Regions from separate parts of the Sphingobium sp. IP1 genome, predicted to be linked through region 2. Evidence: riboswitches for the same ligand, from Rfam matches in the RefSeq annotation. Region 2 holds a riboswitch; each other region holds the start of a gene.
What was found. Region 2 has a riboswitch for cobalamin ahead of cobW (cobalamin biosynthesis protein CobW). Riboswitches for the same ligand answer to the same signal wherever they lie in the genome.
Positions count from the first base shown of each region.

Region 1 (5,671 bases), on a different contig from region 2:
CGCCATGCCGGCGGCGAACAGCAGGGGCAGCACCAGCACCGGGCCGAGCGCGAAGCCGTCGCTCGCCTGCGCGGCGGAGAGGCCGAGGATCGCCACTTCGGTCGCGGTATCGAAGCCGAGGCCGAAGAGGAAGCCGAGCGGCGCCATCTGCCAGGGGCGCGAGATCAGGCGGAAGACCGGACGGAACAGGCGCGACAGCGGCCCGCGCCCGCCGGTCAGCATGTCGAGGTCCGCCTCCACATAGCTGCCGCCCGCCTGCACCCGGCGGAAGGTCGCCCAGACCTGGCGCAGGATCACCAGATTCATGATCGCGATGGCGAACAGGAAGGTAGCGGAGATCAGCGTCGCCACCACGCCGCCGGCGGCGCGGAACCGCTCCAGCCCGGCGAGCGCACTGACCGCATAGGCGAGGCCCAGCGCGGCGATCAGCACGATCGCGCTATGGCCGATCGCGAACCACAGGCCCACGGTCAGCGGCCGCTGCCCATCCTGCATCAGCTTGCGCGTCACATTGTCGATCGCGGCGATATGATCGGCATCGACCGCATGGCGCAACCCGAGCCCCCAGGCGAGCAGGGCCGTGCCCATCATCACCGGTCGGTCGCCGAACAGGGCGAAGGCCCAGCCCCAGACGGCCAGATTGGCAATAACGAGCGCCGCGATCAGCGGCACGCTGCGTCGCCGAAGCGACGCCTGCAAAGGGGGGGCAGTCATGCGGTTTCTCCGATCAGGGGCCGTAGGGCGCGGGCGCGCCGACGGCGATTGCGGACGCGGCGCAGGTCGCGCCGCAACTTGGAAAGGCCCATCCATGTCCCGGTCCCGCAAACGAGCGTGACCATGGCGAGCAGCGGCAGGACGATCAGATCCCACCAGGGACGGGTGCGCAGCAGCGGGAAGTCGAGCCGGTGCAGCCCGTCCTGCAGCCAGCGGAAAGCGCGGCCATTGCGGTCGAAGGCGCGGATCAGGCGGCCCGATGCCGGATCGACATAGAGGCGTGTCGCCTGCTCATCGGCCAGGATGACGCGCCACACCGGCAGGGCGACGCTGGCCTTGTGACCATAATAATAAGCGTCTTCCTGCCGCAGCAGGTCGAGCGAGGCGATCGGCGGTCCATCCTGGAGCGCCGCACGCAGCCCCGCTTCCGACAAAGTGGCAGGCCGGCCAGCAGCGTCGAAGCGCTGCGCCTTGCCAGCCCGATCGATCGCCACCAGATGGACGGCACCGGCAAAGGGCACTGCTTCCAGCCGGACGATATCCGTCGGCAGGGCGGGCAGCGCCGCGATCGCCCGGCGCGCATCGCCCCAGGCGAAGTCACCGTTCAGCCGCTGGCGCTCCGTCATCATCGCCTCGCTGTCCAGCAGCCCCCAGGGATTCATCGACAGCAGCCCGCTCGCCACCCAGGCCAGCGTCACTATGCCGAAGAACAGCCCGGCCATATGGTGCCCCCACCACAGGCCGCGATAGGGCGATCCGATGCTGCCATCGCGACGGCGGCGCAGCCGGGCGATGCCGACCCACAGGCCGGTGATCGTCAGGAAACAGCCGATCAGCGAGGTCCAAATGACGACCTGGCTCCACAACGCACCATCCTGTCGCAGAATCGTGGGATAGAGCCAGTGCGGCACCGCGCCGAGCCAGCCCCAGAAGCGCTGGAAGCGGGTGGTCAGCTGCACCACCTCCCCGCTCTTGCCCGAAACATAGGCCTGCGTCCCGGCCGCATCGGCATAATCGACGCGATAGAGCGGCGCATTGCGGCGGAAGGTCTGGACCGTCCACTGGTCCATCTCCGTCTGCGCGACCTGCCCGACCGGGCCGGCAATGGCGCTGTTGCGGCCGAATTCGCGCGCGATCCTGTGGATATTTTGCGGATCGACCTGCTCGACCGGTTTCCCCGTCGCCCAGTCATGGGTGCCGGCGGAGACCCGCATCTGCGGGATGGTGCGCGTCGGATCGAGCGCCGGCGTCACCCGCAGCACAGGTCGCCCCGCCATCATCTCGATCCGGGCGGCGGACAGCATCATGGCGTCGGGCAATATCCCCGCCTGCCCGGCCGACAGCTTGAGGGGCGTGAGCCCCCCAAGCTGCGCGGCCGGTGTCAGGCGCGGATAGTCGACATAGAGCATCACGAAGCCGGACAGGCACCACAGCGTCATGACGGCGCCGATGATGATGCCCAGCCAGCGATGCAGCAGCAGGACCGGCCGCAACATGGTCAGAAGCTCAGGCCATAGCTGACCCGCAGCGTGCGCGGCACGCCCCGGTAGAAATAGAGGAAGCGGCTGTTGCTGCCGTCCAATACCCCTGCGTCGCTGACCGCCGAGCGATAGCCGGTGGAGGCATAGTCGCGGTCGAACAGATTCTCGACATTGACGCCGAACCGGTTGCGCCGCGCCTGGTCCAGCCACAGATGCGCGCCCGCATCGACCACGGCATAATTGCCATAGTTCATCCGGCCAAAGCCCGACGCGGTCGACCAGACATCGCCCACCCAATTGGCCGACAGATTGGCGCCGAAGCGGCCGGCTTCCGGCGCATAGACGATCGCGGCGCGGCCATATTGTTCCGGATTGCGATCGCGCTGCACCGAACTGCCCTGATTGCGGACGCGCGAATATGTGTAGCTAGCCGACAGGCCCCAGCCGCCGGTCAGGTCGGCGTTCAGCTCCAGCTCGGCGCCCCTGGCCCGCACCTTGTCGCTGACGTTGATATAGGTGCCTTCCGGAAAGGCCGGATCATCATAGGTCGTGTCGATCAGGTCGGTGATGCGCCGGTTGAAATAGGTCGCTTTCCACCGGATCGCCCCGCCGGCCAGCGCGCCGCCCAGCGCGGCGTTGAGGTTCAGGCTTTCCTCGGGCTTCAGGTTCGGGTTGCCGACCTCGCAACAGGGATCATTGCCATAAAGCTGCGAGGCGTCGGGCAGCACGAAGGAGGTGCCACCATTGGCCTCCACGAACAGCGCGTCGCTGACATCATAACGGCCCGAGACGTTCCAGATCGTCTTTTCCGATCCCTTCGCCTTGTTGTAGCGCAGGCCCGCCGCGATCCGCGCCTTGCTCGACAATTCGTCATTGGTGCGCAGCTGGAAGATGCCGGCATGGACCTGTTCGTCGGTCGGCGCGATCAGCAGGACGTCGTCGCGGCCATTGAAGCTCTGAAAATCATAGCCGATCAGCGTGTCGATGCCGCGCAGCATGTTGAGCTGCACCACCGCGCTGCCGCCATAATCCTGATAGCCCCAGAAGGTGCCGGCCGGGTAGATGACCTGCGGCGGGCCGGCGGGCACGGGGTTTCGGATCTGGACATAGGCGGTCTTCCAGTCGTGGAAATAGCCCTTGAGGAAGAATTGCACCCCATCCTCGCCGGTATAGTCGAGGCGCAGGCTGGCGATTTCCTCATTGCGGTCGTTGCGGCTTTCCTTGGTCCGCGTCGCGCTGATATTGTCGAGATCGGCCCTGGTATGCTGGTAGAGCGCATTGAGGCGCAGGTCCGGCGCGATATCATATTGATATTTGATGCCCGCCGACCAGAGATCATAACCGCGCGCGCGATCGGTGGCGCTGGGCTGCATCACGTCATAGGGACGATAGCCGTCCGACTGGCTGCGATTGGCCCAGACCACGAAGCGATGCTGGCCGATCGCGCCGCGAACATAGCCATCCAGGCTAGTGCCGGCAAAGCTGTCGAGGCTGGCATTGACTTGGCCGCCCAGATCATCGCTGAAGTCGCGGGTGACGACATTGATGACACCGGCCGCCGCCTGGGTGCCGTAGAACAGGCTTTCGCCGCCTTTCAGCACCTCGATCCGCTCGATCATGCTGGCGGCCATGGTGTCGTTGGGCGAGGTGCCGCCATAGAGGCGGTTGTTGAGGCGGATGCCGTCCATCGTCCACAGCACATCCTTGGTGCGCGAACCCTGCAGCGCGATGTCGACATAGCTGAACGGCCCGGACTGCGACCGGATGAACAGGCCCGGCACCGCTTCGAGCGCACGGGCGGTGTCGATCGCGGCGGCATCGCGGATCTGCGTGTCGGTGACGATCTCGATGGCATGGCCATAGCGCGACAGTTGCTGCGGCAGCGTCTCTTCCAGGCTGGTGCCGGTGACGACGATGCTGTCGCCTTCCCCTTCATCGGCAAATGCCGGCGATGCGATGGCAAGCGAAAGGGCCAGTGCGGCCCGCGAAACGATATTGGACTTCATTTATTCCCCCATCCGGCGCCGCGTTCGACGGGCGGGGGCAACCTTCACGAGCGGCACGCGCGCGAACGTCCGACACACGCGCCGGCCGGGCGCCCAAGGGCAACCGACGCGCGTCGTCGCAGCGGCCCCAGCCGCTCGTTCGTCGCTCAGACGGAAGTTACCGTGCCGCGGCCATCCCCTGGACCAAGGCAAGAGCGACCAGACGCCGGCAGGTCTCCTGGCTCACGGGTCATCGCTTGATGCACGGCCTTCCCAGGCCTCGCAGGATTTAGCGTCCGGCCCAGTGGCTGGCGGATCGGTCATTCTGCCGTCCGCACATATGCATCGCGCTCACCGCTTACAGTTGCAGGGACAGCTGCGGATTTGGACAGTCACCCGTCCGCACCGCATTCCCTATTAAGCCCCTTTCGGGACACCGGCGCGATCATGATCCCATGCCGTGCGGCGCAGGATCGGCGGGATCGATAATCGAATATCAGGCGGGCTGCAAGCGCCTCTCAGAACCAGGCGCGCAGGCCGATCACCAGGCTGGTGCCCGACGGCTTGTCGCCGGCGGCACGGGCATAATCGGCCGTGTCGCCCAGCTTGCGCTCCCAATTGACGCCGACATAGGGCGCGAATTCGCGAGCGATCTCGTAGCGCAGCCGCAGCCCCAGCTCGATATCGGACGGGCCGGCGCCGATCCCCAGTTCGGGCACATCCTGCGCCGCCAGATTGAACTCGGCGGCAGGCTGCAGGATCAGCCGCTGGGTGAGGCGCTGGTCATAGCTCGCCTCCAGCCGCAGATGGGCGTCGCCCCTAGTCGACAGGAAGGCTTCGGCCCCGACTTCGAACCAGTAGGGTGCCAGGCCATCGATGCCGATCACCGCATAGCTGCGGTCCGGCCCTTCGCCGAAATCGTGCCGCACGCCCGCCTGCAGGTTGAACCAGGGGTCGATCGCCCGGCTGTAGAGCGCCTGCACCTCGGCCCGTTCGAGCGATCCGCCGAACGTCCCTTCACCCTCGCTCTTGACCGCGAAACGGTTGATGTCGCCGCCGATCCAGCCCTCGCCCTCCCAGGCATAGCCATCCGCGCCCCTGCCGGCGCGATATTCCAGCCGATCGAGCATCCATTGCGAATAGGTCATGCCGCCGCCCTCCGCGATCATCGCCGCGCGGGCGCGGGCCATGGCGGCGGGATCATAGAGCGCGTCGGCGGCATGATCGGTCGGCACTGGCGGTGGCGCGCCTTGCGGGATCGCGGCGTCGGTGGTGGGCATATTGTGGCCCATCGCGCCATGGTCCATCTGGCTATGATCCATGGTCTGGGCCTGAACCGGCGCGGCGGCGGCGAGCATCAGAAGCGCGACACTCCTCATGCCGCGTCCTCCTCGTGGCGGACCGTCACCACCCGCATCATCCCGGCATGCATGTGCATCAGCATATGGCAGTGGAATGCCCAGTCGCCCAGCGCATCGGCGGTAAGGTCGA
Region 1 is NZ_NOIW01000045.1:10,168-15,838, reverse strand. It holds gene CG471_RS16155 (HoxN/HupN/NixA family nickel/cobalt transporter) at 1-714, opposite strand, end outside; gene CG471_RS16150 (peptidase) at 711-2,210, opposite strand; gene CG471_RS16145 (TonB-dependent siderophore receptor) at 2,213-4,201, opposite strand; cobalamin riboswitch at 4,391-4,636, opposite strand; gene CG471_RS16140 (copper resistance protein B) at 4,699-5,559, opposite strand; gene CG471_RS16135 (copper resistance system multicopper oxidase) at 5,556-5,671, opposite strand, start outside.
Region 1: another riboswitch for cobalamin. It lies ahead of CG471_RS16145 (TonB-dependent siderophore receptor); the one in region 2 lies ahead of cobW (cobalamin biosynthesis protein CobW).

Region 2 (5,671 bases):
GTGCCGGCGACCACCAAAGCGCGGTAGAAGATCAGCAGCGCCACCGGCCGCCCCTCGGTCCATGTCGCGCGCAGTTCGGCCACGCCGGGCCGGTCATGGCCGGGCAGATAGAGGCCCGCGTCGGCAATCGGCAGCGGATGATCGGGCTCGCCCGCATCCGCGCCGGTCAGCCGGGCGGCGCAGCGCAGGAAGGACAAAGCATTGGCGGTGCCGCCCTGACGCAGATAGTCGCGCAACTGCTCGCGCATCGCCGCCGGCACAGTGGAGGCAAGGTCCAGCGCCGGATCGCCCTCCCGCCCGTCGGCGATCGCGGCGAAGGCGATGCCCCGCTCGCGCGCGACCTGCGCAATCTCGTCCACGCCATAGGGCCAATAGCTTTTGCCACCGAGCAGGATGACGCAGACGAAGCGCGCCCTGGCGATCACCTTCTCGACATAGAGATCGACCGAATAGGGATGTTTGAGCTGCAGCAGATTGGCCAGCCGCACGCTCGGCGCATCATCGGGCAGGCGCGCAGCAGCGGCGGCGAAACAGGCCAGGTCGCTGTCCGCCACGGTCAGGATGACGATGTCGCCGGGCGGCTGATCGAGGTCGATCGCCTCCTCGCCGTCGCTGATCGTTCCCGGCGTGGCGGACAGGAGATGCATCAGCCGAGCACGGCCTGGATGTCGGCCTCGATCGCGGCGCGGTCCAGCCCCTTCTGGCCGATCACCACCAGCTGGGTGCGGCGCGCCTCCCCCGCCTGCCAGGGACGGTCGAAGAAATGCTGGATGCGCGGGCCGACCGCCTGCACGACGAGGCGCATCGGCTTGCCGGCGACCGCGACCATGCCCTTGACGCGCAGCACGTCATGCCGGGCGATCAGCGCGGACAGCGCCTGCACCAGCGTGTCGGGATCGGCGACCGCATCGCCGCCGACGACGAAACTGTCGAAATCATCATGGTCATGATCCTCGCCCTCCGCCTCATGGTGCGAGGGGCGGGCGTCAAGATCATCCTCCGCTGCCGCGACGATGCCCAGCAGCGCGCCGATGTCGACCGCACCATGGGCGGCGCGAACGATCTTCACGCCGGGCCGCGTCTCGGCATCGACCTGCGCCTCGACCGCCGCCAGCGTGTCGGCATCGACCAGGTCGCTCTTGTTCAGCACCACCATGTCGGCGCAGGCGAGCTGATCCTCGAACAATTCCTCCAGCGGGCTGTCATGGTCCAGATTGGGGTCGGCGGCGCGCGCGGCGGCCAGCGCCGCCTCGTCCGTGGCGAAGCGACCGGCGGCGACCGCATCGGCGTCGATCAGCGCGACCACCCCGTCCACCGTGGCGCGGGTGCGGATGTCGGGCCACTGGAACGCCTTGACCAGCGGCTTGGGCAGGGCCAGCCCCGAGGTTTCGATGATGATATGGTCGGGCGGGCTCGGCCGGTCGAGCAGGGCGGTCATGGTCGGCAGGAAATCGTCGGCCACGGTGCAGCAGATGCAGCCATTGGCCAGCTCGACGATATCCTCTTCCGGGCAGGCGGCGTCGTTGCAGCCCTTCACCAGTTCGCCGTCGACGCCGACATCGCCAAATTCGTTGATGATGAGGGCGAGACGGCGCCCCTTCGCATTTTCCAGCAGACGGCGGATCAGCGTGGTCTTGCCCGCGCCCAGGAAGCCGGTGATGACGGTGGTCGGAATCTTGGCAGATGCAGTGTTGGCCATGACAAATACTCGCGCGCCGGAGCAACCGGGGCGGGAGCGAACCGGGCGCGCACGCACGGCCGGCCGGCATCGCGGACGGGCGCTTGTTCGCCCGCAGATGCGTGACCGCGCGGCTCCAGCCGCCAACCTGTCGCTCAGACGGAACACCGTGCCCCGGCCATCCCCTGGACCAAAGCAAGAGCGACCAAAACGCCGGCAGGTCTCCTGGCTTGCGGGTCATAGCGGGAGGAACGGCCTTCCCAGGCCTCGCAGGATTTAGCGTCCGGCCCAGTGGCTGCTGATCCCGCATCGGGGACAGCTTTGTTCATCACGCTCGCCGCTCACAGTTGCAGGGACAGCTGCGGACTTGGATGCCATGGCATCCGCACCGCCTTCCCATTTTAAGCCCCCTTGGGGCACCGGCGCGATCATGTCGGGACGATGCGAAGCGCCGTCCCTGGGCCGGTTCCTAGTCGCTTTGGGCAGCGGTGACAATCCAGCCATCGGCGATGGCGAGCGGCCAGGGCGCAATGCGCTGGCCGACGCACGGCCCACCGACGCAGACGCCATCGTCGCGGCGAAACAGGGCGCCGTGCCAGCTACAGCGGATATCGCTGCCATCCGGGGTCAGATAATCATCGAGCTGCTGCGCCAGCGGCAGGCCGGCATGGGGGCATTGGTCGACAAAGCCGCTGACCTGATCGCCATCCCGCACGGCAAAGCCATGGAAGCGGCCGGCGCGCATCTGCAGCACGAAATTGCGCGCCTTGCCGTCGGCGATCTGCTCGATCGGGCAGAGGCGCACGCCCGCCGGCGTCGCGAACAGGCGCGTGTCACTGACACTCATATGTCAGAGTCGGGCTGGCGATCGGGGTGCGCGGCGGCAAAGGCGGGGAGCGCGCATGCCGCCGCGTCCACGGCGCACAGCCGCGGAAAGGGCGTCAGGTCGACGCCGAAGCGCCGGGCATTGTAGAGCTGGGGCACGATATGGCAGTCGGCGAAGCTGGGGCTGTCGCCGAAGGCGAAGCGGCCGCCATGGCGGGCGACCAATGTTTCGAGCGCGGCCAGCCCTTCGCCGGTCCAGCGGGCGATCCAGGCGCGGACCTGATCCTCGCTGGCATCGAAGTCCTGCCGCAGCGCCTGCAACACGCGCAGGTTGCCGAGCGGATGAATATCGCAGGCGATGATGGCGGCCATGGCGCGGACGATCGCCGCATCGCCGGGGTCGGCGGGCAGCAACGGCGGCTGCGGCCAGCGGGCCTCGATCCATTCGAGGATCGCGCCGCTTTGCGTCAGCACGGTGTCGCCATCGACCAGTGCGGGCACCAGCCCCAGCGGCGCAAGCGCCCGATAGTCGGGCGCCCGCTGCGCGCCGCTGCGCAGATCATGGGTGACCTGCGCATAGTCGACGCCCTTCAGGGCCAGCGCGATCCGCACGCGATAGCTCGCGCTCGACCGCCAATAGCCATGAAGGATGAGGTCGCTCATCGCGCCGGCACGATCATCGCGCGGCATTCGCCAAAGCCGATCGACACCTGGCCGGGGGCGGACGCGGTGGCGCGCAATGTCACCTCGTCGCCATCCTCCAGGAAACAGCGCGTCTCGCCCGATGGCAGGCTGATCGGCTCGCGGCCGCCGCTGCTGATCTCCATCAGGCTGCCATAGCCTTCGCGCGTCGGGGCGGAAATGGTGCCGCTGCCGAGCAGATCGCCGGGCATCAGGTTGCAGCCATTGGAGGCATGATGGGTGACGATCTGGCTGACGGTCCAGTACATGTTGCTCGCCGGCCCCTGGCTCAGGCGCATCGGCGGCTGGCCCGCGTCGCGCATTGCCTGGGTCGAGAGATAGACTTCCAAGGTCAGCGCCAGCGCGCCATGGGCCTGATCGTCGGCATCGCTGAGGTAAGGCAGCGGCACCGGGTCGCCTTCGGGCCGGGGCGGCTGGGCGATGCGGAACGGTGCCAGCGCCTCGGGCGTCACGACCCAGGGCGAAATGGTCGAATGGAAATTCTTGGCCAGGAAGGGTCCCAGCGGCTGATATTCCCACGCCTGGAAATCGCGCGCCGACCAGTCGTTGAGCAGGCAGAAGCCGGCGACATGGTCCGCCGCCTCGCTGATGGGGATCGGGCTGCCCAGATCATTGCCGGCGCCGATCCACACGCCCAGTTCCAGCTCATAGTCGAGCCGGGCGGTCGGGCCGACCACCGGCACCTCAGCCTCGGGCGGCTTACGCTGGCCGCGCGGACGGACCAGCGGATCGCCCGACGGGCGGATCGAGGACGCCCGGCCATGATAGCCGATCGGCACATATTTATAATTGGGCAGCAGCGGATTGTCCGGCCGGAACTGGCGGCCGATATTGTTGGCGTGATGAATGCCGACATAGAAGTCGCTATAGTCGCCGATCCGCGCCGGCAGGTGCAGCGTGCAGTCCGCCGCGACGTGCAACAGCGGCTCGACCGCCGGGCGATGGGCCGGGTCCGACAGTAGCGCGCTGATCCGGCGGCGCAGGGCGACCCGCTCCGCCACCGGCAGCGCCATCAGCCCATTGAGCTGGTCTTCCAGCAGCGGTGCGCAATCGATCAGCCCGGCGCCGACACAGGCGGCCAGGTCCAATATCGCGTCGCCGATCGCGACACCGGCGCGCGGCGGTCCGCCGGCGGGCGAGAACAGGCCATAGGGCAGGTTCTGGATCGGGAAGTCGCCATGATCCTGCGCGCTCGCAACCCAGCTGGTGCGGGCGGGATCATGGGTTTCGTCTATGTGCCAATAGCTCATGGGGTCTCGTTCATCGGGGGAAGCTGGGCCTTGCGGAAGCCAGACCAGCAATCATCATAATCGGGTTGCAGCAGCGGGCTTTCCATCGCCCAGCGCGTCGGGCGCAGCACCATGCGGCTTTCGAACATGAAGGCCATGGTGTCGGCAATGCGCTGGGGCGCCAGGTCGGCGGCGATCGCCTTGTCATAGCTGGCGCGGTCCGGGCCATGGCCGGCCATCCCATTGTGCAGCGACGCGCCGCCGGGCGCGAAACCGCCTGCCTTGGCATCATATTCGCCATGGATCAGGCCCATCAGCTCGCTCATCACATTGCGGTGAAACCAGGGCGGACGGAATGTGTCCTCCGCCACCATCCAGCGCGGCGGGAAGATGACAAAGTCGATATTGGCGGTGCCCGGCGTCTCGCTGGGCGAAGTCAGCACCGTGAAGATCGAGGGATCGGGATGGTCGAAACTGACCGTGTTGATCGTGTTGAACCGGGTCAGGTCATAGCGCAGCGGCGCCAGATTGCCGTGCCAGGCGACGACGTCGAACGGGCTATGGTCCAGCATGGTTATCCACAGGCGGCCCATGAACTTCTGTATCAGGGCAAATGGACGCTCGACATCCTCATAGGCCGCGACCGGCGCCTCGAAATCACGGGGGTTGGCCAGGCCATTGGCGCCGATCGGTCCCAGATCGGGCAGGCGGAAGGGCGCGCCGTAATTTTCGCAGACATAGCCGCGCGCCGCGCCTTCGGTCAGTTCCACCCGGAAGCGAACCCCGCGCGGGATCAGCGCCACCTGCAACGGCGCGACATCGATCACGCCCAGTTCGGTGACGATACGCAGCGCCCCCTGCTGCGGCACGATCAGCATCTCGCCATCGGCGCAGACGAAGGCGCGGTCGATCATAGAGGCCGTCGCGGCGTAGAGATGCACGGCGCAACCCTGGCCCGCCGCGACATTGCCATTGCCGGCATAGCTGGTGAGGCCGTCGATGAAATCAACGTCACCTTGCGGTAGCGGCAGCGGGTTCCAGCGCAGCCGGTTGGGTGACGGCGGCACCTCGTCGAACGGCGCGCTGCGCAGCAAGGCTGCAGCATCATAGGGCGCAAACGGCGGATGTGACGCCGCCGGCCGCATGCGATAGAGCCAGCTGCGCCTGTTCTCCGCCCGCGGCGCGGTGAAGGCGGTGCCCGACAATTGCTCGGCATAAAGGCCATAGGGCACGCGCT
Region 2 is NZ_NOIW01000051.1:20,688-26,358, reverse strand. It holds gene cobN (cobaltochelatase subunit CobN) at 1-647, opposite strand, end outside; gene cobW (cobalamin biosynthesis protein CobW) at 647-1,699, opposite strand; cobalamin riboswitch at 1,876-2,117, opposite strand; gene CG471_RS17325 (Rieske 2Fe-2S domain-containing protein) at 2,148-2,525, opposite strand; gene maiA (maleylacetoacetate isomerase) at 2,522-3,166, opposite strand; gene fahA (fumarylacetoacetase) at 3,163-4,455, opposite strand; gene hmgA (homogentisate 1,2-dioxygenase) at 4,452-5,671, opposite strand, start outside.

Region 3 (5,671 bases), on a different contig from region 2:
CCTTCACCCGCTCGACGATGCGGACGGCATCGGCGCGGGCATGGCGGCGCTTCATGCGCTTCAAGATCATGTCGTCGCCGGCCTGCAGCGAGAGATGCAGATGCGGCATCATCCGTGGCTCATGGGCGATGAGGTCGAACAGCCGCTCGTCAATCTCGACACTGTCGATCGAGGAGAGGCGCAGCCGGGGCAGGTCCGGGACATGGCGCAGCAGTCGTTCGACAAGCTGGCCGAGCGAGGGGCTGCCCGGCAGGTCGGGGCCATAGCTGGTGACATCGACGCCGGTCAGCACGATTTCGCCATAGCCTGCATCGACCAGTTGCTTCGCCTTGTCGATCACCGCGCCGGCGGGGACGGAGCGGCTGTTCCCCCGACCATAGGGGATGATGCAGAAGGTGCAGCGATGGTCGCAGCCATTCTGCACCTCCAGAAAGGCGCGGGCATGTTCGGCAAAGGCGCTGGCCATGTGCGGCGCGGTGTCGCGCACGGCCATGATGTCGGAGACGTTCACTTTCTCCGCCACCGGGGCGAAGGCGGCGGCCTCCAGCTTTTCGCGGTTGCCGATGACGCCGTCCACTTCCGCCATGGCGGCGAAGGTCTGGGGCTCGGTCTGGGCGGCGCAGCCGGTGACGAGGATGCGGGCGTCGGGGCGGTCGCGCCTGGCGCGGCGGATCGCCTGCCGGGTCTGGCGCACGGCCTCGGCCGTCACGGCGCAGCTATTGACGACGATCAGGTCGTCCTGCGCGCCGGCCATTTCGCGAATAGCCTCGCTTTCCGCGATGTTGAGCCGGCAGCCCAGGGTGATGATGTCGGGACCGGGCACGGTCAGAAGCGGTCCCAGTCCGCCTCGCCGTCGAACACATGGGTGGCGGGGCCGGTCATGCGGATCGTGCCGCCCGGCGCCCAGTCGATCTCCAGGTCGCCGCCCGGCAGGCTGACCGTCACCGGGCCGGTCATCAGCTTGCGGCGGATCGCCGCGACGGCGGTGGCGCAGGCGCCGGTGCCGCAGGCGCGGGTCAGGCCGGCGCCGCGTTCCCAGACGATCAGGCGCAGATGCTGCGGGCCGACGACCTGCGCGAAATTCACGTTCACGCGGGCGGGGAAAAGCGGGTCATGCTCGATCAGCGGGCCGAGCCGTTCGAAATCGACCGCGTCCAGATCCTCGACGAAGAAGATCACATGCGGATTGCCGACATTGACGGCGGCCGGCGCGGGCAGGTCTTCCCAGCTGGCCGACATCGTCAGCGTGTCCATCGGATAAGCGAGCGGGATCGCGTCCCAGTCGAAGCGGGGCGCGCCCATGTCGACGCTGGCGCCGCCGTCCACGCTCTTGGCGTCGAGCAGCCCGGCCCTGGTCCGGATCAGCACATCCTTGCCAACGAACAGCGGCACGCAGCGGGTGGCATTGCCGCAAGCCTCCACTTCCGAACCGTCGGAATTGAAGATCAGCATCGACACGTCGGCCTGGTCGCCGGCTTGCGGGGAGCCGATGACGATCAATTGGTCGCAGCCGATGCCGGCATGGCGATCGGCAATGGCGCGGGCGCGCGCCTCCGTCATCGCGACCGGCGCCTGGCGCGCGTCGATCACGACGAAATCATTGCCCAGACCATGCATCTTGGAAAAGCGGCTCATCATGGCGCCGCATTTAGTGTGGCGGGGCAGAAAAGGCGAGTCTTGGCTGCGCGCACGCGCGTACGGCTATTGTACGGGAGTTCGGAAGGCGACGAGCATGGCGCGGACGAAGGGGATAGGACGGCCGTCATTATCCTTGCCGCTTTCCATCGTAAGAGCGCGGGCCTGGGTGCAGGCGACGTTGACAAGTTTGGCGTCGTTCTTGTCGGGCTTGATGCCCTGACAATGGGTGACATGCCCGTCAGTATCGATCTTAACGACGAGGCCGACGCTTTTTTCGCGCGCACCCTTGGGAAGCTTTTGGACCTGTATTTCCATGTCGACGGGCATCGTGATGCTTTGTGTCGTGGACGGCTGGCGCTGGCTGGGCAGAAACCATTCCATACGGGTCTGCCACTCACTATAGATGGGGGCGCCAGTTTCGTCGGTCGCTGGTCGGAATTTCGCACGCGCTGTGACGAGGGAGCAGGTCTTTTCGTTTAGCTCCGATGACAGTTGCGACTGGACGATATCGCAACGCACGACCCGCCCTTCCGGCGAAACAAGGATGACGAACCAGAGTATGCCTTCCTCGCCGCGCTTTCGGGCATCAGCCGGATAGTCACGAGCCGTCAGCCAACTGCGCCCGGTGTCGACCGGAGTCGAGTTGGCGAGAGCCGCCGCGAACATCAATCCGAACATGTCTATTATCCCCCCGCGGCTCCTGTTTCAGGGGCGGTGCGATAGGGCGAAATGATGACAAAACAATGTCTGGATCAGGCGCCCCCGCCGATGATTTCTGCATAGGCCGCCGGATCGACATTGGCGCCGGAGATGACGAGGGCGGTGGCGCCGTCAGTGGGCGGGGCGAGGCCGGCAAGCATGGCGGCGAGCGCCACCGCGCCGCCCGGTTCGACCACCAGCTTGAGCGTGGTGAAGGCGAAGCGCATTGCGTCGCGCACCTGATCGTCGCTGACGACGAGGCCGCCGGCGAGCAGGGCCTGGTTGATCGGGAAGGTCAGCGCGCCGGGGCTGGGGGCCAGCAGCGCGTCGCAGATGCTGCGCGCGTCGGGCGAGACGCTTTCGCGCACGCCGCTGGCGAGCGAGCGGGCGGTGTCGTCGAAGCCGGCGGGTTCGACCGCATAGACGGCGATGTCGGGGCGGGCGGCCTTGACCGCCGTCGCCGTGCCCGCTACCAGCCCGCCGCCGCCGCAGCAGACGAGAATCTGTGTGAGGTCGGCGCCGGCGGCCTGGGCCTGCTCCAATATTTCGAGGCCGATCGTGCCCTGGCCGGCGATAATGAAGGGATCGTCGAAGGACGGGACGAGGGTGGCGCCGCGTTCGGTGGCAAGGGCGGTGGCGATTGCCTCGCGGCTCTGGGTGAAGCGGTCATAGGGGACGACCTCAGCCCCCATCGCACGCGTGTTGGCGGTCTTGATCGCCGGGGCATCGGCCGGCATCACGATCGTTGCCGGGATACCGAGCAGGCGGGCAGCAAAGGCTACGCCCTGGGCATGATTGCCCGAGGACCAGGCGACGACGCCCGCCGCCCGTTCCGCTGCATCGAGGCGGGCGAGGCGGTTATAGGCGCCGCGGAACTTGAACGATCCGCTATGCTGGGCGCCCTCGAACTTCACCAGCACGCGCCGGCCGCAAAGATCGTTGAGCGCGGCATTCTCGATCAGCGGGGTGCGAACCGCCGCCGGTGCGATCAGCCGCGCGGCATCGGCGACGTCAGCGGCGGTGATGGCAAGCGAATCGGTCATGTCGGCTCCTTCGGTAAGAGGCCCCTGCATAGCCGCCCGCCGGCGCCGCGCAACGATCCGCCGGGGCGATCCTGGCCCGCTTGGCAGGGCCTGTGCTTTGGCTTATGGGGGCCGCGCGCCGGGGTGATCGAAAGCCCCGGACGCGCATGATCGCGCCGGTGCCCGCAAGGGCTGAAAACGGGAATGCGGTGCGGGGGGCGAAGCCCTTCCAAATCCGCGGCTGTCCCTGCAACTGTAAGCGGTGAGCGCGATGCGCAGGGTTCCCAGGCTCTTCAAAAAGGGGAGGGCCGGAACCGGCCACTGGACCGACAGGTCCGGGAAGGCTGGCGCATCGCTGCCCTGACCCGCGAGCCAGGAGACCTGCCGGCGTCTGGTCGCTCTTGCCCTGGCCCAGGGGATGGCCATGGCGCGGTGTTTCCGTCGAGCGACGCCCATGGCGGCCGGGGCCGCATCGGTGCGTGGGGCGGGGCGCTGGCGTCTTCCCGATCCCCATGCAGCGACCGCTTGTGCGGACGCCCCGGTTCCAAATCGACGGACGCCGGGGGACGATAAAATGAAGATGTTGGGGATTTCGCTGATCGCGCTGCTGGCCGCTACGCCGGCACTGGCCCAGGATGACGATATCGTCGTCACCGCTTCGGGCATCGCACAGCCGCGCGACGAGGTCGGCCAGGCGATCACGGTGATCGATGCCGACACGATCAGGACGCGCGAGGCGGTCGATGTCGTCGATCTGCTCGCCACCACGCCGGGCGTCCGCTTCAGCCGCAACGGCTCCACCGGCGGCGTCACCGGCGTGTCGCTGCGCGGCGCGGAGACGACCCAGACGCTGGTGCTGATCGACGGGGTCAAGGTGAATGACCCGAGCGGCATCGGCGACGGCTATGATTTCGGCCATCTGCTGACCGGCAATATCCGCCGGATCGAAGTGCTGCGCGGCTCCAACTCGGTGGTCTATGGCAGCCAGGCGATCGGCGGCGTGGTCAATGTGATGACCGGCGCGCCGAGCGAGGGCTTCGAGGTCAATGCCTCGGCCGACTATGGCTATAGCGACACGCTGAACGCGAAGGCCGATGTGTCGGGCACGCGCGGGGCGGTGTCGGGCGGCGTGGGCGTCGCCTATTTCAACACCGACGGCATTTCCTCGGTCGGCCGGTCGTTCGGCGGCGTGGAGAAGGATGGCTATGAGAATATCGCCACCAACGCCAAGCTGAAGATCGCCTTTTCCGACACGCTCAGCCTCGACCTGCGCGGTTACTATATCCATGCCGATCTCGACTATGACAGCTTCTTCGGCGCGCCGGCCGACAGCAGCGACGTCAGCAAGCTGGACCAATATGTCGGCTATGCCGGGATCAACCTGGCGCTGCTCGACGGCAAGCTGACCAACCGCGCCGCCGTCACCTGGATGCGCAACGATCGCGACTATTATTTCGTCCGGGGCACCGACCCGGACTATGGCTATTCGGGCACCAACCTGCGCTTCGAATATGAGGGCGTCTATGCCCCGGTCGACCAGGCCAAGCTGATCTTCGGCTATGAGCATGAGCGGCCGGACTATGAGTATTTCGGCTTTGGCGACATAGCGAGCGCGAAGGCGAATATCGACAGCGTCTATGCGCTGGCGGTGGTGAAGCCGCTCACCGGCCTCGCTGTCACCGGGGGCTTGCGCCATGACGATCATAGCCAGTTCGGCGGCGCGACCACCTTTGGCGCCAACGCCAATTACACGCCCAACGCCGGCGCGACCAATATCCGCCTTTCCTATGGCGAGGGGTTCAAGGCGCCGTCGCTCTATCAGCTCTACGACACCTATAGCGGCAACAGCGCGCTGCGGCCGGAGCGGTCGAAAAGCTATGATATCGGCTTCGACCAGAGCCTGGACGGGGACAAGGCGGTGCTGTCGCTGACGGCGTTCCGGCGCGATACCCGCAACCAGATCAACTATGATTATGCGACCTACACCTATGGCAATCTGGACCGGACCCGCGCCAAGGGCGTGGAGGCGACGCTGACGCTGAAGCCGGTCGAGGCGCTGACGGTGGCGGCCTCCTACAGCTATGTCGATGCGCGCGACCGGTCGGGCGGGGCCACCGACGGCAATCGCCTGCCGCGCCGCGCCGCCAATGCGGTCAGCCTGTCGGCCGACTATCTCTGGTCTTTCGGCCTGTCGACCGGCGCGACCCTGACCATGGTCGGCGACAGCTATGACGACACGGCCAACACCCGCCGGCTCGACGGCTATGGGCTGGCCGGGCTGCGCGCGTCCTTCCCCGTGGGCGACCATCTGG
Region 3 is NZ_NOIW01000082.1:204-5,874, reverse strand. It holds gene mtaB (tRNA (N(6)-L-threonylcarbamoyladenosine(37)-C(2))-methylthiotransferase MtaB) at 1-823, opposite strand, end outside; gene dapF (diaminopimelate epimerase) at 826-1,638, opposite strand; gene CG471_RS21880 (TonB family protein) at 1,702-2,316, opposite strand; gene CG471_RS21875 (threonine/serine dehydratase) at 2,391-3,380, opposite strand; cobalamin riboswitch at 3,520-3,763, shown strand; gene CG471_RS21870 (TonB-dependent siderophore receptor) at 3,934-5,671, shown strand, end outside.
Region 3: another riboswitch for cobalamin. It lies ahead of CG471_RS21870 (TonB-dependent siderophore receptor); the one in region 2 lies ahead of cobW (cobalamin biosynthesis protein CobW).

Region 4 (5,671 bases), on a different contig from region 2:
GCGCCCTGGCGCAGCAACTGGCTGATGACCTGGCCCAGCATCGATTTTTCGCCCACGACGATCCGCGAGGGATGGAGATTGTCGTGCAGCGCTTTCCCTTCGCGCAGGAATTCCGGCGAGAAGATGATGTTGTCGGTGCCGAACCTGTCGCGCATCGCCTGGGTGAAGCCGACCGGGATGGTCGACTTGATGATGATGATCGCCTGCGGGTTGATCCGCGTGACTTGGGCGATGACCGCCTCCACGCTGGATGTGTCGAAATAGTTGGTGGTCGGGTCATAATTTGTCGGCGTGGCGACAAGGACGAAATCCGCGCCGGCACAGGCCTGGTCGAGGTCCAGCGTGGCCGACAGGTCCAGGTCGCGGGTCTGCAGATAGTCTTCGAGATCGGCATCGACGATCGGGCATCGGCGCGCATTGACCGCATCGACACGGTCCGCAGCGACATCGACGGCAATGACATGATTATGCTGAGCAAGCAGAACTGCATTTGAAAGGCCGACATAGCCCAGCCCGACTACCGCTATGTTCATGCGTAATCCCTCGATTCCTGTCAGATATGTGATTTTGTCATGAATTCATGGCGCGGCGGCGCGTAGGTTTTCCTGATTTGCGGGGCGAAATCGCAGAATTGCGCCGCATCCGAACGCCGTCGCGTGAATGCAGCGCAATTCCTCTCTCCCTTCCATGACGATATTGAGCATACGCGTTCGTATCCGATCGTCAACGATAGAAATCAACTTGATTGATATTTACGAATCATTGCGAATCAAATAGCCGTTCCGTCGAATGCTGTTCAGCGGGGGCTATATGAAGATCGTACACATCATCACGCGGTTCATCCGGGGCGGCGCCGACGAAAACACCCTCTATTCCTGCAACGGCCAGGCCGAGCAGGGGCATGAGGTCTATCTGATGTATGGCCGGGAAAATCATGCGGACATATTGGGGCGCCTGCATCCCGACGTCCGGCCCATCTGCATCGATGCGCTGGTGCGCGAGGTCAGCCCGGTGAAGGATCTGCAGGCGCTGCTCGACATGGGGCTGCGCCTGCGCAAGATCCGCCCCGACATCGTCCATACCCATACCAGCAAGGCCGGGTTCGTCGGGCGGCTGGCAGCCATGTTCTCGCAATCGCCGATCATCGTCCATGGCGTGCATATCCTGCCCTTCCTGAATGTCGGGCCGATGGAACGGCGCATCTATCTGGCGTGCGAGAAGATGCTGTCGCCGGTAACCGACGCATTCGTGGACGTCAGCGCGGGCATGAAGACCGAATGCCTGGTCAACCGGATCGGCGACGAGGACCGGCATCATGTCATTCCCAGCGGCATGGACGTGGCCGCGTTCCAGCAGGCCGAGCCGCTGAGCGAGGCGGAACTGGCCGTAATGGCCGAGGCGCCGGTGATGGGATGGGCGGACGCGCAGGTGATGCTGATGGTGGCGGCGTTCGAGGAGCGCAAGCGCCATGTCGAGTTCCTCGACATCTTCGCGCGGATCGTGGCCGCCAATCCGCGGGCCTGCCTGCTGCTGGCCGGGGCTGGGCCGCTCGAACCGGCGATCCGCGCGCGGATCGATGCGCTGGGTCTGGCCGGCCATGTCCGGGTGATCGGCTTCCGCAAGGATATTGCGCGCTGGATCAAGACCGCGCAGCTGTGCATCCTGTCGTCCGAACGCGAAGGCTTGCCGCGCGTGATCGTCCAATATGCGCTGGGCGGCAAGCCGATCATCGCCACCGACCTGCCGGGCATCGATTTCATCGTCCAGAATGACGTGACCGGCTTTCGCGTCGACACGGTGGAGGCGATGGAGCGGCCGATCAATCTGGTGCTGAGCCACGAGCCGACGTCCGAACGGCTGGAACAAGGGGTGCGGGGTATCGACCTCAGCCCCTGGAGCGTATCGTCGATGAACGAGCGGCTCGAAGCGCTCTATGCTGATCTGTGGGACCGCAAGATCGGGCCGCGGCAAAATGGGGCGGAGGCCTTGCCCGCGGTCCGGCAGGCCTGAGCCGCAGCGGGCGCTGGTCCGGCGGGCCTGCGCCCAAGAGGCTTGCCTTGGCGCATTTTTTCATGTGAGAGCAGCGGCCCATGGACGATCCCGCACTCTGGTTCGAAGCGGCATGTCTCGGCCTGTTGCAGGGACTTACCGAATTTCTTCCCGTCTCGTCGAGCGCGCATCTGCGGATTGCCGGCCTGTTCCTGGGCTCCGGCAAGGATCCGGGGGCGGCGTTCACCGCGATCACCCAGATCGGGACGGAGGCGGCGGTGCTGCTCTATTTCCGGCACGACATCGCCCGTATCGCCTGGGCCTGGCTGCGGTCCTTCCGGCCTGGCCCGCAGGGCAAGCCCGGCGATGTCCGCATGGGCTGGCTGGTCCTGCTCGGGACGGTGCCGATCGTCGTGCTGGGCCTGGCGTTCCAGCATGCGATCGAGCATTCGCTGCGCAATCTCTATTTCACCGCGTCGACGCTGCTGATCTTCGGCGTTGCGCTGGGGCTGGCGGACCGGTTCGGGGCGAAAATGCGGAAACTCGAGCAGTTGAGCCTTGGCCATGGACTGGTGCTGGGGCTGGCGCAGGCGATGGCGCTGATCCCCGGCGTGTCGCGGTCGGGCGGGACCATCACGGCGGGGCTGATGCTTGGCTATACGCGCGAGGCGGCGGCCCGCTATTCCTTCCTGCTGGCGGTTCCGGCGGTGTTGGGGTCGGGTTTCTACCAGCTCTGGAAAAGCTGGGGGCAGGCGGGCGGCATCGGCCTGGGGCCGACTTTGCTGGCGACGCTGATCGCCTTCGTCGTCGGCTATGGCGTGATCGTCGCCTTCCTGAAACTGGTCAGCAGCCGCAGCTATCGGCCCTTCGTCCTCTATCGCCTGATATTGGCATCATGCCTCTTCGCGCTGCTGGCGACCGGCAGGATTGCGCCGATGTCCTGATCCGGGGCGGAATATGCGTCCGGGCGGTCCTGCCGGTCCATATTCCGCGTCTTGGCTAAGCCCGATGTTTCGACTAGGGCATCAACGATGCGCCGGTTCATGCTGGCGCATTGCATAACTGACGCCGGTGTTCCGCAAGGAACTTAATCGGGAATGCGGTGCGGGGGCCTGGCCCCTTATTCCGTGGCTGTCCCTGCAACTGTAAGCGGATAGCGCGATGCACGAGCCCGTGAGGGCAGCCACTGGACAGAGCGTCCGGGAAGGCGTGCATCCCGCAACGACCCGCGAGCCAGGAGACCTGCCGGCGTTTCGGTCGCTCTTGTCCTGACCCAGGGATTGGTCATGGCACGGTCTCTCTTCCGTCTGGGCGGCGAAGCGTGTGGCTGGGGCTGCACGGCCGCGTGGTGTCGGGCGCCTGTCGCGCCTGCCTGCCACCTCGCGCCGACCGGCGATGCCGGCAAGCCCCGCCTGGTTGCGTCCCGGCGCGCGGAGGATTTGCCTGTGAGCCAGACCGGCGCGGGCAGGGATAGGGCGACCGCGAACCATGCGGGGGCCCACGGGCCGGCCGTTCGGGGCTGGTGTCCCGATGCCTGGCGCCCGATGGCGGCGGGCGACGGGCTGATCGTGCGCGTGAAGCCGCGCCTCGGCCGTCTTTCGGCCGACGACATGGCCGGGCTGGGCGAAGCGGCGATCGCTCATGGCAATGGCCTGATCGACATGACCCGGCGCGCGAACCTCCAGATCCGCGGTGTGCGCGACGAAAGCTGGCGCCCCTTGCTCGACCAGTTGCTCGACCTTGGCCTGGTGGACGGCGATGCCCGGCGCGAGGGCGCGCGGATGCTGATGATCGCGCCGGACTGGCGCGAAGGGGATGACAGCCATCGCATCGCCAGCCAGTTGCTCGATCGCCTGGAGGAACTACCGGACTTGCCGGGCAAGATGGGCTTCGTCATCGATGCCGGCGCCGCGCCGCTCCTGCCGGGCGAAGCGGGGGATTTTCGCATCGAGCGGGCGCGCGATGGCGGCCTGATCTTGCGTGCGGAGGGGCGGGCACAAGGCGTGCCGGTGGATAGCGGCGGCGAAGTGGATGCGCTGCTCGCACTCGCCCGGTGGTTCGTGGAGAGCGACGGCGCGCGCGCGGGACGCATGGTCCGGCATGATGCGCCCCTGCCGGATTGGGCAACGGGCAGGGCAGAGGCCGCGTCGCCGCGCCCGCGTCTGACCCCCGGCGCATGGGATGGCGGCATGGCCTATGGTCTTCCCTTCGGCCGGATCGACGCGCGGCATCTTCTCGACGCGCCGGCCATGCGGCTGACCCCGTGGCGCATGCTGCTGGCCGAAGGACAGCTGCCCGGCCTGTCCGCCGACGCGGCCGATACGCTGATCCATGTGGAGGCCTGCCCCGGCGCGCCTGCCTGCCCGCAGGCGAGTGTGGAGACGCGCGATCTCGCCCGCCAGCTGGCGCCCCATGTGGCGGGCCGCCTTCATGTCTCCGGCTGCGCCAAGGGCTGCGCCAGTTCGATTCCGGCCGACATCGTGCTGACGGGGCGGGACGGGCGCTACGACCTGGCCTTCCACGCTCGCGCAGGATCGGTGCCCGTCCGTCCTGACCTCACCGCCACCGACCTTCTTGCCCATTTCGGAGCCTGTTGATGCCCCATGATTATGAGAGGGACGGCGCGGCAATCTATCGCCAGTCCTTCGCCACCATCCGCGCCGAAGCCGATCTCGGGCGCTTTGCTGCCGAGGAGGAGCCGGTCGCCGTGCGCATGATCCACGCCGCGGGCATGGTGGACCTGGCGGCCCATATCCGCTTTTCGCCGGGCTTTGCAGCCGTGGCGCGGCAGGCCCTGGCCGCAGGGGCGCCGGTGCTGTGCGATGCGCGCATGGTGTCGGAAGGGGTCACGCGTGCGCGCCTGCCCGCCGACAATGCCGTGCTCTGCACCCTGCACGACACCGCCGTGCCGGACATGGCGCGGGCGATGGGCAATACCCGGTCCGCCGCCGCGCTGGAACTGTGGCGGCCGCATCTTGCCGGGGCACTGGTTGCCATCGGCAATGCGCCCACGGCGCTGTTCCACCTGCTCGACATGCTGGAGGATCCGGCCTGTCCGCGTCCCGCAGCGATCATCGGCTGCCCGGTCGGCTTCGTGGGTGCGGCGGAATCCAAGGCGGCACTGTGGGCGGCGCAGCCCGTGCCCTGCTGCGTCGTCGACGGGCGGCTGGGCGGCAGCGCGATCACGGTCGCGGCGATCAATGCGCTGGCGAGCCGCGCGGAATGAGCGGCACCGTCTATGGCGTGGGCCTTGGCCCCGGCGCGCAGGACTTGCTGAGCGTGCGCGCCGACCGGCTGGTGCGGGGTGGACGGCATGTCGCCTATTTCCGCAAGGCCGGTCGACCGGGACAGGCGCGCCGCATCGCGCAGGGCATGCTGCGGGACGATGCGATCGAACTGGCGATGGAATATCCGGTGACGACCGAAATTCCGCTCACCGATCCGCGCTACAATGATTGTTTAGCCGCCTTCTATGCCGACTGCACCGGCCGGCTGCTGGCGATCGCGGAGGCGGGCGAGGATGTGGTCGTATTGTGCGAGGGCGACCCCTTTTTCTACGGCTCCTTCATGCATCTGCACAGTCGGCTGTCGGGGCTGGTCCCGGTCGAAGTGGTCCCCGGCATCATGGGCATGTCGGGCGCCTGGAATGCGACCGGCCTGCCGATCACCTGGGGTGACGATG
Region 4 is NZ_NOIW01000094.1:14,861-20,531, forward strand. It holds gene CG471_RS23295 (nucleotide sugar dehydrogenase) at 1-533, opposite strand, end outside; gene CG471_RS23300 (glycosyltransferase) at 811-2,010, shown strand; gene uppP (undecaprenyl-diphosphatase UppP) at 2,091-2,933, shown strand; cobalamin riboswitch at 3,042-3,254, shown strand; gene CG471_RS23310 (cobalamin biosynthesis protein CobG) at 3,534-4,586, shown strand; gene CG471_RS23315 (precorrin-8X methylmutase) at 4,586-5,215, shown strand; gene cobI (precorrin-2 C(20)-methyltransferase) at 5,212-5,671, shown strand, end outside.
Region 4: another riboswitch for cobalamin. It lies ahead of CG471_RS23310 (cobalamin biosynthesis protein CobG); the one in region 2 lies ahead of cobW (cobalamin biosynthesis protein CobW).